DNA from 2 places in the Pseudoalteromonas sp. M8 genome. Region 2 is predicted to be linked to the other one. Evidence: predicted binding sites of a transcription regulator. Region 2 holds the regulator's gene; the other holds the start of a gene.

Region 1 (6,724 bases), 1.7 Mb from region 2:
AAATGCTCTTCCATACGGCCTGCAAGCTCTTTTACCGGCGGCACACCAGACAGCAGTTTTTTGCTGCCTTCTCGAATATTGGTGTAAAAGCTACCAGAGAGGATCTTCGCGAAATGATTGGTGAGTGCGCCAACGTTTTCAGAGATAGACATTTCGTTGTCGTTTAGGATCACTAACATATCTGGATTGATGTCGCCTGCGTGATTCATGGCTTCAAACGCCATGCCCGCGGTCATTGCACCATCACCAATAACGGCGACGGTCTTACGTCCAATCCCTTCTTTTTCAGCTGCGATAGCCATACCAAGTGCCGCTGATATAGAAGTGCTTGAGTGGCCAACACTAAACGTATCGTATTCGCTTTCTTCTCTATAAGGGAAAGGGTGCAGGCCATCTTTCTGGCGGATCGTATGCATCCTATCTCTTCTACCTGTAAGTAGTTTGTGCGGATAGGCTTGATGACCTACATCCCAAACGAGCCTATCGCTTGGTGTGTTATACACATAGTGTAAAGCTACAGTAAGCTCTACAGTGCCTAAACCAGATGCAAAGTGACCGCTGCTTTGAGAGACTGAGTTCAGCAAATACTCGCGAAGCTCATCACTAAAGGCGGTTAACTTGTGCTGGGGTAATTGACGGAGTTGACTTGGCTCGTCAATTAACGCGAGTAAGGGATACTTGCTACTATCAAGTTTCATGGTATTTATCAGAGTCCTAAGTGAATCTCAGCGCAATTACTCACGTGGTCCACTTCATAATTATTAAAATTCTTCACTAACTTGTCATAATATTATGTTAGCCAGCGTTTACAAAGTTCTTGTGAATATTTTCTTAGCTTGGCGTAGCTATTTTATACGTCAGCTTAATATTCTCGATCTATGATGTATTTTGCTAAATCTGCAAGTATTTCTGTATTACCGTTGATACGTGTAAGCGCTTCTAAAGCTTCATCTATCAAATGTTCAGCTTTTTCTTTTGCTTGTTCTAACCCCAATAATGCTGGATAGGTAGATTTATTATGTTCTAAATCAGAGCCTTGAGGTTTACCAAGCACAAATGTGTCACCTTCTACATCAAGAATGTCATCTCTGACTTGAAATGCAAGGCCAATTGCACGTCCATAAGTACGTATCGCATCACGTGCTTGCTCTGAAACACGTTCCGGATCGCTACATAAGATCCCAAGTTCTACTGCACAGCTTAGTAGTGCACCTGTTTTTAGCTTATGAATACGTTCGAGCTCATCTATCGTAATTAAACGATTGGTTGCTGCTATATCGAGTGCTTGACCGCCTATCATACCTTGTAGACCCGATGCCTTGGCTAGCACTGAAATCATTTTTATTTGGGCATGGTGGCTTACCGCGAATGAATGTTCACTTAGCAGTTCAAATGCCAGCGTTTGCAGAGCGTCACCAGCTAAAATCGCGGTCGCCTCATCGAATTGGATGTGGCAAGTTGGACGGCCGCGTCTGAGATCATCATCATCCATAGCAGGTAAATCGTCGTGCACCAAAGAGTAGCTATGCACACACTCTATTGCGGCTGCAGCTTTGTCTAAATCTTCTGGAGCAGCACCAAATAATTCACCAGTACAATACACTAAAAACGGTCGCAAGCGCTTGCCGCCGTTTTCTATACTATAGCGTGTAGCCGCTTTTATATTCTCTTCAGTTTCAAGCACACTATCAAAATAGTGTAAAATGGTGTTTTCTACACGAGTTTTAGCAAACTGGAGCTTTTCTTGTAATTTTTTCGACATTAGGCTTCGTTATCAAATGGCTGTAATTGTGCTTGTTCATCCTCGCCCATTAAAATAGCGACTTGTTGTTCAGCTTGCTGAAGTTTCTGATTTGAAGCTTTTGCGAGTTTTATCCCGCGTTCAAACTGTTTAAGTGCTTGATCTAAAGGTAAGCTACCGTTTTCCATGTCTGCAACGATTTGCTCCAGTTCTTGCATGGCTTCTTCAAAGCTCAAGTTGTCTGGTTTTTTTACTGCCATATGTCACGCTGACCCGTAAAGTAAAAGTGTGGCAATTTTAGGGTGATTGTGCGCCAAGGTCAAAAAAACCAGTGACTTTTTGATCTGACCGAGTATCAGCATTACAAGATCTGCTATAAACTCGCATTTTAAACACTTTTTAATATAATAGTGTTAAGTTGTAGAAAAACTTGCCGATAACTCAAACAACAATAACTGCGTGATTTATCACAAATAACTTCCCCGGAGGACATGTGGATTTAGCAACGGTAATAGGGATCCTGGGTGCCATAGGTTTAATTGTAATGTCCATGGTACTAAGTAGTGATGGCCAGATCGCTATGTTCTATAACACGCCTTCCGTCGTTATCGTATTTGGTGGTTCAATTTTTATCGTATTGTCTAACTTTACGCTTGGACAGTTTTTCGGAATTGGAAAAGTGGCCGGGAAGGCCTTCATGTTCAAGATTGAAACTCCGGAAGAGCTGATTGAAAAAGCCGTTGAGCTTGCTGATTCAGCTCGCAAAGGTGGTTTTTTAGCGTTAGAAGAAGCCGAAATCCCCAACCAGTTTATGCGTAAAGGTGTCGATATGTTAGTCGATGGGCATGATGCTGATGTTGTGCGTGCCACATTGCAAAAAGATATTGCCCTAACGTCCTCAAGACACGAGTTAGGCGCTGGCTTATTTAAGTCCCTCGCCGATATCGCTCCTGCTATGGGGATGATTGGAACGCTCATCGGCCTAGTAGCGATGTTATCTAACATGGACGATCCAAAAGCAATTGGACCTGCTATGGCTGTTGCACTTTTGACAACTTTATACGGTGCGTTTTTGGCTAACGTGGTTGCGATCCCAATTCAGGTTAAGCTTGAACTTCGTAAAGATGAAGAAGAGCGAAACCAGCGCCTTATCTTAGATGCAATCTTAGGCATTCAAGATGGCCAAAATCCAAAAGTCATTGAAGGTATCTTGAAAAACTATCTGCCAGAATCTAAACGTGGCGCTGAGGCTGAGGAATAATCATGTCAGATGAGAAAGAATGTAAATGTCCCCCCCCAGGTCTTCCTGCCTGGATGGGAACGTTTGCTGATCTCATGTCGTTGTTAATGTGCTTCTTCGTACTGCTATTGGCATTCTCCGAAATGGATGTACTGAAGTTTAAGCAAATTGCAGGATCGATGAAGTTTGCTTTTGGTGTGCAAAATAAAATTGAAGTAAAAGATATTCCTAAAGGTACCAGCGTGATTGCGATGGAATTTACTCCAGGAAAGCCAGAACCAACACCGATTGAAACGATTCAACAGCAAACCGTAGAAATGACGCAGCAAATGCTAGAGTTCCAAGCTGGTGACGAGGCTTCGGCGGGTGGCAGACAGGAGCAACGAGGCAATAAGCGTGGTGGTGAGTCTGCCAGTACTGCACAGGAAATGGCGTCAACCCAAGCAGTTGCTTCTGCGGACCAAGAGCAAGTAAACGAGCTCGTTAAAAAGATTGCACAGCAGCTAGAAAAGCAAATTATGGATGGTGCAATTGAACTCGAGTCATTAGGGCAGCAAATTATTATTCGCATCCAAGAAAATGGTTCTTTTCCTGCGGGAAGTGCGTTTCTACAACCTAAATTTGAACCTGTGATTGCCGAAATTGCAGAGCTGCTCAAAGATGTACCTGGTGAAATTACAGTGTCGGGTCACACTGATGACTTTAGAGTGACTAACGAACTTTATTCGAATAACTGGGATTTATCGGCAACTAGAGCGGTAGCCGTTGCGACTGTAATGGAGCGTGTCCGTGGCTTTGATAAGAACAGAATGGTTGTAGTTGGTCATGCAGACACTAGACCTTTAGTACCTAATGACAGCGATGCAGATAGGCGCCGAAACCGGCGTGTCGAAATCTCGATTTTACAGGGTAAAGCGAAAGAATCAGACCCTATTGAAGTTAGGAAAAATTAGTTACAGTTTGTTGCCAAATTACAGGGAATTCGCTATTGTTCCGTTTGGTTCTACTTAAAGGAGAAATAGAATGATTTCAATAAAAAAGCCCCAAAATTATAGATTGCCAGGTGGTAACGGCGATGGTGGTGACGCCGATGATGGTTCTGTAGAAAAGAAGCCAGAGTAGCGTTTAGCTATGTTAGAAGCTTGGGAACCTATTCGTATATTTTTTGCACATAACAGTGTGTGGATTGCTTTGCTTTCTGTTTTTCTTTGCTTTGTGTTAAAAGATAAAAAGGCGCTTAGATATTCACTACTTGTTGCGATTTTTTATATTGTGGGTACGTTCTCGAGCGACTTTGTTCGCTCTATTGATGAGCACCAAGTCATCCGTTACGTATACTGGGCCTTGAATGACATCCTATTTATGGGGATTGTTGCGTATTGGGCTGTAAAAGATAAAATGTATATGTGGCAGAGTATATTAGCCCAGCTCGTTGTTTTACCCGCGCCTATTTTACAACTGTTTAGATTAACTGATTACCATTTAATGGATTTGAGTTATTCGACTTATTTATACGCAACTATCATACCCATCACCAATGTGGTGACTTTGTGTTTGGCTTTTGCTCCAATAATTATGTTTTGGAAGCTTCATTACATTAGCGATGATATGGAAAAAGCAGGAGCTAGCCGATAGTGTTCGGCCAGCTATTGAAAAATACTCACCCCAAACTAGGAATAAGGCCAGCCATTTGCATTAGCTGAGAGGTGATGATCATCACACCGAAAACAGCGGCAAGTCCTAGTCCAAGCGTACCTCCTTTAACCTGATATCCATCATTACCTCTGGTTTTTCTCTGTTTCCATACCATAGCAACTGGTAGAAATACCGCTAACACCACGAGCGCAATCGCTGCATATCCCAGTGCCATAATAAAGCCCTTTGGATAAAAGAGGGCAAAGCCAAGCGGTGGTAAGAAGGTAATGAATGCCGTCTTGATGCGGTCTTTCTTAGTATCTTGCTTCTTAAAGGCATCTGCAAAAAAGTCGAATAAGCCGAGACTCACGCCTAAGAATGAAGTCGCGAGAGCAAGATCTGCAAACACAGTTACAAATAATTGTACGTTGTCGTTGTGTGCGATAGAAGAAATACTGGTTACAAAACCCGGCAGTCCCTCACTTGCCATTAAGCTCTCTTGCCCCATAACACCTTGGCTTAGTAATTGCCAAAACACATAAATGATAAGGGGGAGGGAGGCACCAAACATCATCACTTTACGTAATTGACGAATATCTACACCAACGTACTTGACGATTGAGGGGATTGAACCATGAAACCCAAATGAAGTGAAAATTACAGGAATTGCCGCAATTACAAGCCCTTGCTCCACAGGCATATCGATAAGATGTTGGCCATGAACATAGGGAGTCAGGATAAAAAATAAACTCGCGAGCACGATAACTTTAATGGTAAATAGTAATTGGTTAAGCTTATCGACGGTACTTGTGCCTAATGTCACTATGGTTGCAATGATAACAGCAAGTAGTACTGAACCGAGTTGGGGAGTGATCCCGTCACCCAATACACTAATCAGTTTGCTTTGAAGTTGTGCACCACCTCCCGCGATATAAGCTGCACACAGCGCATAGAATAAAAATACCATAGAAAAGTTAGCGACATATTGGCCCGATTTACCAAGTAAGTTTTTCGCCAGTGTATTTAGCGTAGCGTCTTGATCCGCGTACTGATGTATTTCCAGCATAAGTAAAGCGGTATAGGTCATTAGCAACCATGTGATTGTTAATAACGCGATAGCGGTAGAAAAGCCGAGTCCTGCGGATGCAATCGGGAGGGCGAGCATACCTGCGCCAATTGTAGTACCTGCTACAATTAGCATGCTGCCCAAAGTTTTATTCTTAAGCACGTTTTGCCCCTGATTATTATTATCTGGTGAGGCAAGATATAACGAATAGCACGGAATTGAAACCGTTTTGCTGCTAATACCAATTTGCGTATAAAATTCATGTGTCAAAAACAAAAAAGCCGCATATCAATATGCGGCTTATTCTAATCACCAGTATTTCCATCCAGTGAATTTGTGCTTGTACCCTTAACTTTTATATAAAGTCTTCATCTCTCATGAAAATGCACCGTATCAAGCTAACTTACCTAAGAGTCTATTGTGCTCGTACTAAATTGTCAAACCAATCTTGACCTCTCGCACTGAGCGACTTTAGCACAATAAGGTCACTTTCACCGTCAGGTAGCTTCAACCTTAGATGCTCATCAAGCGCAATTGCACGTTCCAAATGGCTGCGGATCTCACCCAGCGTCCGGACCATACAATCTAGCTCCTCAGGTAAGCCTTCGCTAAAATCTATACGAGTCTGATAACAGGCTATATTCCAATGCATACGAGCTCTGACGGACTCACTCATATCTGAAATGGAAAGTGCGCTTTCTAGCAACTTGATGGCTTCTGCGAGCTTACCATCTCGGCTGAGTGCTCTGGCTTTTATGCCAATTGCTCTTGCATGGTTTGGGTGAATGTTGGTAAGAATGTCATCACAAACCTTAATTGCTTCATCGTATTGTGAGTTTGCAATCAATTCCCTAGCACGTTGGAGTGCGATCTCTACGGTATTCTTACGTGCTATTTCATACTCTTCTTTAACCTTTTGTTGGATGTCATTGAATTCATCTTCGCCAACGTAGCGTTTGTAGGCGCTAGAAACGAGTCCTACACCGCCAAAACCGCTTAAAATAGAGAATGAAAAGATCTTAATCCAAGTCCAAAATGCTTT
Region 2 (6,724 bases):
TTAGGCGCACAAAAATACGGTGCAGATAAAGTGGCGCTAATAACCACCGATACCTATAGAATTGGCGCTTACGAGCAACTAGCTACCTATGGTAGAATCATCGGTTGTCCGGTTAAACAAGTTAAAGATGCAAATGAACTTGCAGAAGTGCTTTATCATTTACGCAATAAGCGTCTAGTATTAATAGATACGGCGGGAATGAGTCAAAGAGATTTGCGCTTAACTGAACAGTTAAATACACTTATGCGTAGCGCGAGTGTAGATATTCGTAGCTATTTAGTGTTGAGTGCGACAGCACAGATGAATGTGTTACAAGAAACAGTAAGACACTTCAAAAAAGTAAATTTAAGTGGCTGTATTTTCACAAAACTTGATGAAAGTCTAAGTTTGGGTGAGATAATTAGCATAGCGATTCAAAATCGCTTGCCAATAGGGTATCTTACCAACGGTCAGCGAGTGCCAGAAGACATTCGCGTAGCAAATGCTCAAAAGCTAGTAAAAAAGGCTGAGCAATTGTATTTAAAAAGAATAAAAGCACAGCACTCTCGACGTGTACCTGTAGCGTCAGAGTCAGTAGGAATGTATGATTAACACAGTTTTAGATCAAGCAAGTGGCCTGCGTAGAATGAGTCAAAATAGCAACCAGGGTGTAAAAGTAATAGCCGTGACCGGTGGTAAAGGTGGGGTGGGTAAAACCAATGTCTCGCTCAATACTGCCATCGCTATGGGCCAACAAGGACAGCGAGTTCTCGTTTTAGATGCGGACTTGGGCTTGGCAAACTGTGATGTGATGTTAGGGCTCCGAGTAGAAAAGAACCTTTCACATGTGTTGTCGGGTGAATGTGAACTAGATGAGATTCTCGTAGAAGGTCCCGCTGGTATCAAAATTGTGCCAGCTACTTCGGGTTCTCAAAGCATGGTGGAGTTGACTCCCGCAGAGCATGCTGGACTTATTCGCGCATTTAGCGAGCTTAACACTCAATTTGATGTTTTAATTGTTGATACCGCAGCTGGTATCTCAGATATGGTTCTGAGCTTCTCTCGAGCTGCACAAGATGTGATGGTTGTTGTGTGTGATGAACCGACTTCTATTACGGATGCTTATGCGTTGATCAAAGTTTTAAGCAGAGAGCATGGCGTTTATCGTTTTAAAATAGTTGCCAATATGGTCCGCAGTATGCGTGAAGGGCAAGAATTATTTGCTAAACTTTCAAAAGTTACAGACCGTTTTCTTGATGTAGCATTGGAATTAGTGGCCACAGTACCATTTGACGAAAACATGCGTAAGTCCTCTCGTAGACAAAGAGCAATCGTGGATTTATTTCCGAGCTCTCCAGCAGCAGTTGCAATTAAAGGACTTGCTGCCAAGGCAGTTAAATGGCCAATTCCTCATCAACCTTCCGGTCATCTAGAATTTTTCATTGAACAACTTGTAAACGGGTGATTATGGCTTCTCCGGTCAACAGAGCTGCGGGATATCAAACTTCTGACCATATCCATAAAGTGGTCGAGAGGCATGCTCCACTTGTCAAAAAAGTGGCATGTCACCTGATCGCTCGGCTTCCGGCAAGTGTGCAGCTCGACGATCTAATTCAATCAGGTATGATTGGATTGATTGAAGCATCTAAAAATTTCGATGCTACTAAAGGTGCTAGTTTCGAGACCTTTGCGGGGATACGCATCCGAGGTGCAATGCTAGATGAAATCCGTCGCGGAGATTGGGCCCCTCGGTCCGTACATAAAAACAGCAGAATGGTAGCCGAAGCGATATCTGAGCTCGAATCTCTCCTTGGCCGCGAACCAAAAGACACTGAAATCGCTGAAAAACTTGATATATCTTTAGATGAGTACCATCATATTTTACATGATGTAAATGCAAGTAAAGTCATCGGCATTGAGGATCTAGGGGTTGATGAAGATGTGATAACCCCAGCAAACAGCGATTTTGCGCTAGACAAACCGTTTAATAACGTTAAAAATGAACGTTTTAACGAGTCTTTAGTAAATGCTATCAAAGCACTACCCGAAAGGGATGCTCTGGTGTTGTCACTTTACTATAACGACGAAATGAATTTAAAAGAGATTGGTGCCATCCTTGATGTCAGTGAATCTCGAGTAAGCCAAATTCACGGTCAGGCAATGATAAAGCTCAAAGCTAAAATCAATGACTGGATAAATTAGAGTACATAAAATAGTTGGGTTCGAACCTCACTGGAGGAAGTTTTGGATAAGAACATGAAGATTCTCGTGGTTGATGATTTCTCTACTATGAGAAGAATAATCAAAAACCTATTAAGAGATTTAGGCTTTACCAATGTTCAAGAAGCTGATGATGGTAGTACAGCACTTCCGATGCTACAAAATCAGGAGTTTGACTTTGTAGTAACTGATTGGAACATGCCGGGCATGCAAGGTATTGATCTGCTTCGTGCAATACGCGCAGATGAAAAGCTTAAGCACATTCCAGTGTTGATGGTTACCGCAGAAGCGAAAAAAGAACAAATTGTTGCAGCAGCGCAAGCTGGGGTGAACGGATATATTGTTAAACCGTTTACTGCAGGTACGCTCAAGACTAAGCTTGAAAAAGTATTTGAGCGACTAGGCTAAACAGCAAGGGGATATGGCCTATGTCTGTAAATGCTGCGCCGCAAATTACACTTGAACAAGCCAAGCAACTTGTTGAGCTACTAGAGCAAGGTGAACAAGAAAAAGCTGACCAGCTGATTTTAGAAGCTGCTAACAAAGAGCAATCGGAGTTATTTGCAGAAGTTGGAAAGCTAACTCGCCAATTACACGAGTCCTTGAAGAACTTTGAGCTGGATACTCGACTCTCAGATCTCACGACAGAGGCTATACCTGACGCCAAGCAGCGTCTTAATTATGTTATGGAAATGACAGAAAGCGCTGCTAATAAAACGATGGACGCGGTCGAAGAAAGCTTACCTCTTGCGCAGAATCTTGCGGATGAGTTAGCACAAATAAAGCCCACTTGGGATCGGTTGATGAGCAGAGATATTCAACTCGGTGAGTTTAAATCTCTGTGTCATGATCTCGACAGCTTTATGCAGACTTCAAAGACACGTACAGACGAATTACAAGGCTTAATGACTAATGTGCTGATGGCGCAAGACTATCAGGATTTGACTGGGCAGGTCATCCGTCGAGTCATTGAGCTTGTGAGAGAAGTAGAAGATAGTCTCATTCACCTTCTAACTGTGTTTGGTACTTCGGATGAAGCGCCTGCTGTTGCAGAAAATGCGAATGAAAACGAAATAAAAACAACTGAGACTATCAGTGATGAATTGTCTGGACCTGAAGGTCCAATTATTGACGCTGAATCGCGAGATGACGTGGTTTCTGGTCAAGACGAAGTCGATGACTTGCTATCTAGTTTAGGCTTCTAGTTGGAGAGTGTGTATGAGCTTTGAAGTCGATGAAGATATCTTGCAGGACTTTCTTGTTGAAGCAGGCGAAATATTAGAACTGTTATCTGAACAGCTTGTTGAACTAGAAAATAATCCCGAAGATAAAGAACTTCTCAATGCGATTTTCCGTGGCTTCCATACTGTTAAAGGTGGAGCAGGCTTCCTCGGTATGACCGAACTGGTTGATGCCTGTCACGGTGCAGAGAACGTGTTTGATGTACTAAGACAAGGGCAGCGAAAAGTAACGTCAGAATTAATGGATGTTATTTTGCAATCTTTGGATACGATCAACGAAATGTTCGCTTGTATTCAAAACCGAGAGGAACCCGAAGCTGCCGATCCTGTGTTGCTTGAAACCCTCCATAAACTCAGCCAACCAGCATCTGAAGACGAAGTCAGAGAAGTGATTGAGGAACCTGTTTCAGAGCCTGAATCTGTTGTACCAGATTTAAGTGCGGATGATATTCTATTCGATGCGGACGCAGATTCAGGCGATGATAGCGGCTCTAGCATTGATGAGATAACAGAAGAAGAATTTGAAAATCTATTAGATGAGTTACACGGCTCTGGTAATGCGCCTGCTGTCGCACCAGCGGCTAAACCTGAAACGGTGTCAACTGCAGATGACGGCGATATCACCGATGACGAGTTCGATAATCTCTTAGATGAACTCCATGGGGTTGGGAAATTTGGTGGAGCACCAAATGCAGAAGATGCGGCTACTCCTCAAGCCAGTGAGCCTGCGGCTAAAGCAACGTCATCAGGCGCTGCGAGTGTGCCCTCTGGAGATGAAGAAATTACCGATGATGAGTTTGAGGCTTTGCTTGACGAACTTCATGGTAAAGGCAGTGCTCCTAAAGCGGTAGATGAATTGCCGACAGATATCTCAGAAGCTGAGCCAGCTCAACCTGAGCCTGCTAAAGCTGCGCCACCTCCGAAACCTGCTCCAAAGCCTGCGCCTAAAGTTGAAGCTAAACCTGCGACTCCAGCCCCGCAAAAAGAGCCAGAGCCTGCAAAAGCTTCTGCGCCAGCAGCTGCAAAGAAACCTGCTGCGCAAGCTGAGACTACAGTGCGAGTTGATACCAAACGTCTTGATGAAATCATGAATATGGTTGGCGAATTAGTATTGGTGCGTAACCGCTTGGTTAGTTTAGCGAATAACACCAACAGCGAAAGCATGGGTAAAGCTATTTCGAACCTTGATGTAGTGACCGCAGACTTGCAGGGCGCTGTGATGAAAACGCGGATGCAGCCGATCAAAAAGGTATTTGGTCGTTTCCCTCGAGTGGTGAGGGACCTTGCGCGTAGCTTGAAAAAAGAAATCAACCTGGTTTTACAAGGTGAAGAGACAGATTTAGATAAAAACCTTGTTGAGGCGCTCGCAGATCCATTGGTTCACTTAGTGAGAAACTCAGTGGATCACGGTATTGAAATGCCTGATGTGCGCGAAGCATCGGGTAAGCCAAGAATGGGGACTGTCACGTTGTCAGCATCTCAAGAGGGGGATCATATTCTTCTCACCATCCGAGATGATGGCGCCGGTATGGATCCTGAAAAGCTCAAGAAAATTGCTATAAATAAAGGCGTTATTGACTCCGATCAAGCAAGCCGATTGTCTGATACTGAAGCCTATAACTTGATCTTTGCACCTGGATTTTCAACAAAAGAACAAATTTCAGATATTTCTGGTCGCGGTGTAGGGATGGACGTTGTTAAAACGAAAATCACTCAATTGAATGGCTCGGTAAACATCCAATCAGAATTGGGTGTTGGTACCGTATTAGAGATAAAAGTGCCGCTTACACTGGCTATTTTGCCTACCTTGATGGTGGTAGTCGGAGAACAAACGTTTGCGTTACCACTTGCCGGTGTGAACGAGATCTTCCATTTAGATTTGACTAAAACGAATGTAGTTGATGGTCAATTGACTATTATAGTGAGAGAAAAGGCGATCCCGTTATTTTATCTTGAGCATTGGTTGGTAAAAGGTGCTAATAGGGGCATGAGAAAGGCTGAAGGCCATGTTGTTATTGCTCAAATCGGTACCAAGCAAGTCGGTTTTGTGGTTGATTCTCTGATAGGCCAAGAGGAAGTCGTAATCAAACCATTAGATGCTTTGTTACAAGGTACACCAGGTATGGCCGGTGCGACCATCACATCTGATGGTGGTATTGCGCTAATCCTTGATGTCCCCAACTTATTAAAACACTACGCCTAATTTTATTAGGCGTAGTTCGAATTCTAGAGCAGCATGTGCTGCTCTGCTGTAGAGCAAATTAAAGAGCGTTGCCAATGGCAGTTAAAGTGTTAGTCGTAGACGACTCCAGTTTTTTTCGTCGTCGAGTCAGTGAAATTTTAGAAAAAGACAGTGAAATCAAAGTTATAGATTTTGCAGTTAATGGAAAGGAGGCGGTTGAAAAGGCCGCTTCATTGCGTCCAGATGTCATTACTATGGACGTAGAGATGCCTGTGCTTGATGGGATCAGTGCGGTGAAGCAGATCATGCAGGCTACTCCGACCCCAATCTTAATGTTTTCTTCGTTAACTCGTGAAGGCGCTAGTGCTACGTTAGATGCACTGGATGCGGGCGCTGTAGATTTTTTACCGAAAAAGTTTGAAGACATTGCCCGCAATAGCGAAGACGCAATTAAATCGTTACAAAACAAGGTAAAGGAAATTGGCCGCCGCCGAGTTAGCCGCTTTACTCGCCCTAGTATCGCGACTCCGCCAAAGCGCGTCGAGTCTAGAGCAACTCGCGCTGACACTGGAAGAGCAACGATCCCTCAACCGGATAGAAGTTTTCAGAGACCGGTATCTGGTGGCACATCCAGTGCTGCGGGTGCTAGAGCATCAGGTAAGAAATATGGACTGGTTGCAATTGGTACATCAACAGGTGGACCCGTTGCACTGCAGACAATATTGACGCAGTTGCCAGCAAACTTTCCTCATCCAATTTTACTTATCCAGCATATGCCAGCCGCATTTACACCTGCGTTTGCAGCAAGATTAAATAGTTTATGCCAGATTAAGGTTAAAGAAGCAGAACAGGGTGATAGATTAATGCCAGGCATGGCCTATCTAGCGCCTGGCGGCAAGCAAATGCTGGTTGAAAATCGCGGTGGTAGTAAGACACTAAAAGTGTTTGAAGATGATAGTCCAAGGATCACCTATAAACCCAGCGTTGATGTGACATTTGCAAGTGTTGCAAAAGCCTATGGTGGCGACACGTTAGCGATTGTATTAACGGGGATGGGCGCTGATGGTCGAGATGGCGCTCGTATGCTAAAACAGGTTGGTGC

The links. The regulator FliA, encoded in region 2, starts transcription of late flagellar genes. The targets are predictions, from matches to a motif close to CTAAAGNTNNNNNNNNNNNNGCCGATA.
Region 1: the regulator FliA is predicted to act here: its motif matches at 2,154-2,180, upstream of pomA (flagellar motor protein PomA).

The regions. Positions count from the first base shown of each region.
Region 1 covers NZ_CP047240.1:3,279,525-3,286,248, reverse strand. Annotated here, with positions in the region: gene dxs (1-deoxy-D-xylulose-5-phosphate synthase) at 1-698, opposite strand, end outside; gene ispA ((2E,6E)-farnesyl diphosphate synthase) at 863-1,762, opposite strand; gene xseB (exodeoxyribonuclease VII small subunit) at 1,762-2,001, opposite strand; gene pomA (flagellar motor protein PomA) at 2,235-3,002, shown strand; gene GSF13_RS19625 (flagellar motor protein MotB) at 3,005-3,934, shown strand; gene GSF13_RS19620 (hypothetical protein) at 4,113-4,616, shown strand; gene GSF13_RS19615 (aromatic amino acid transport family protein) at 4,642-5,844, opposite strand; gene GSF13_RS19610 (tetratricopeptide repeat protein) at 6,098-6,724, opposite strand, start outside.
Region 2 covers NZ_CP047240.1:1,608,125-1,614,848, forward strand. Annotated here, with positions in the region: gene flhF (flagellar biosynthesis protein FlhF) at 1-591, shown strand, start outside; gene GSF13_RS11885 (MinD/ParA family protein) at 584-1,444, shown strand; gene GSF13_RS11890 (RNA polymerase sigma factor FliA) at 1,447-2,181, shown strand; gene cheY (chemotaxis response regulator CheY) at 2,224-2,607, shown strand; gene GSF13_RS11900 (protein phosphatase CheZ) at 2,628-3,404, shown strand; gene GSF13_RS11905 (chemotaxis protein CheA) at 3,418-5,643, shown strand; gene GSF13_RS11910 (chemotaxis response regulator protein-glutamate methylesterase) at 5,718-6,724, shown strand, end outside.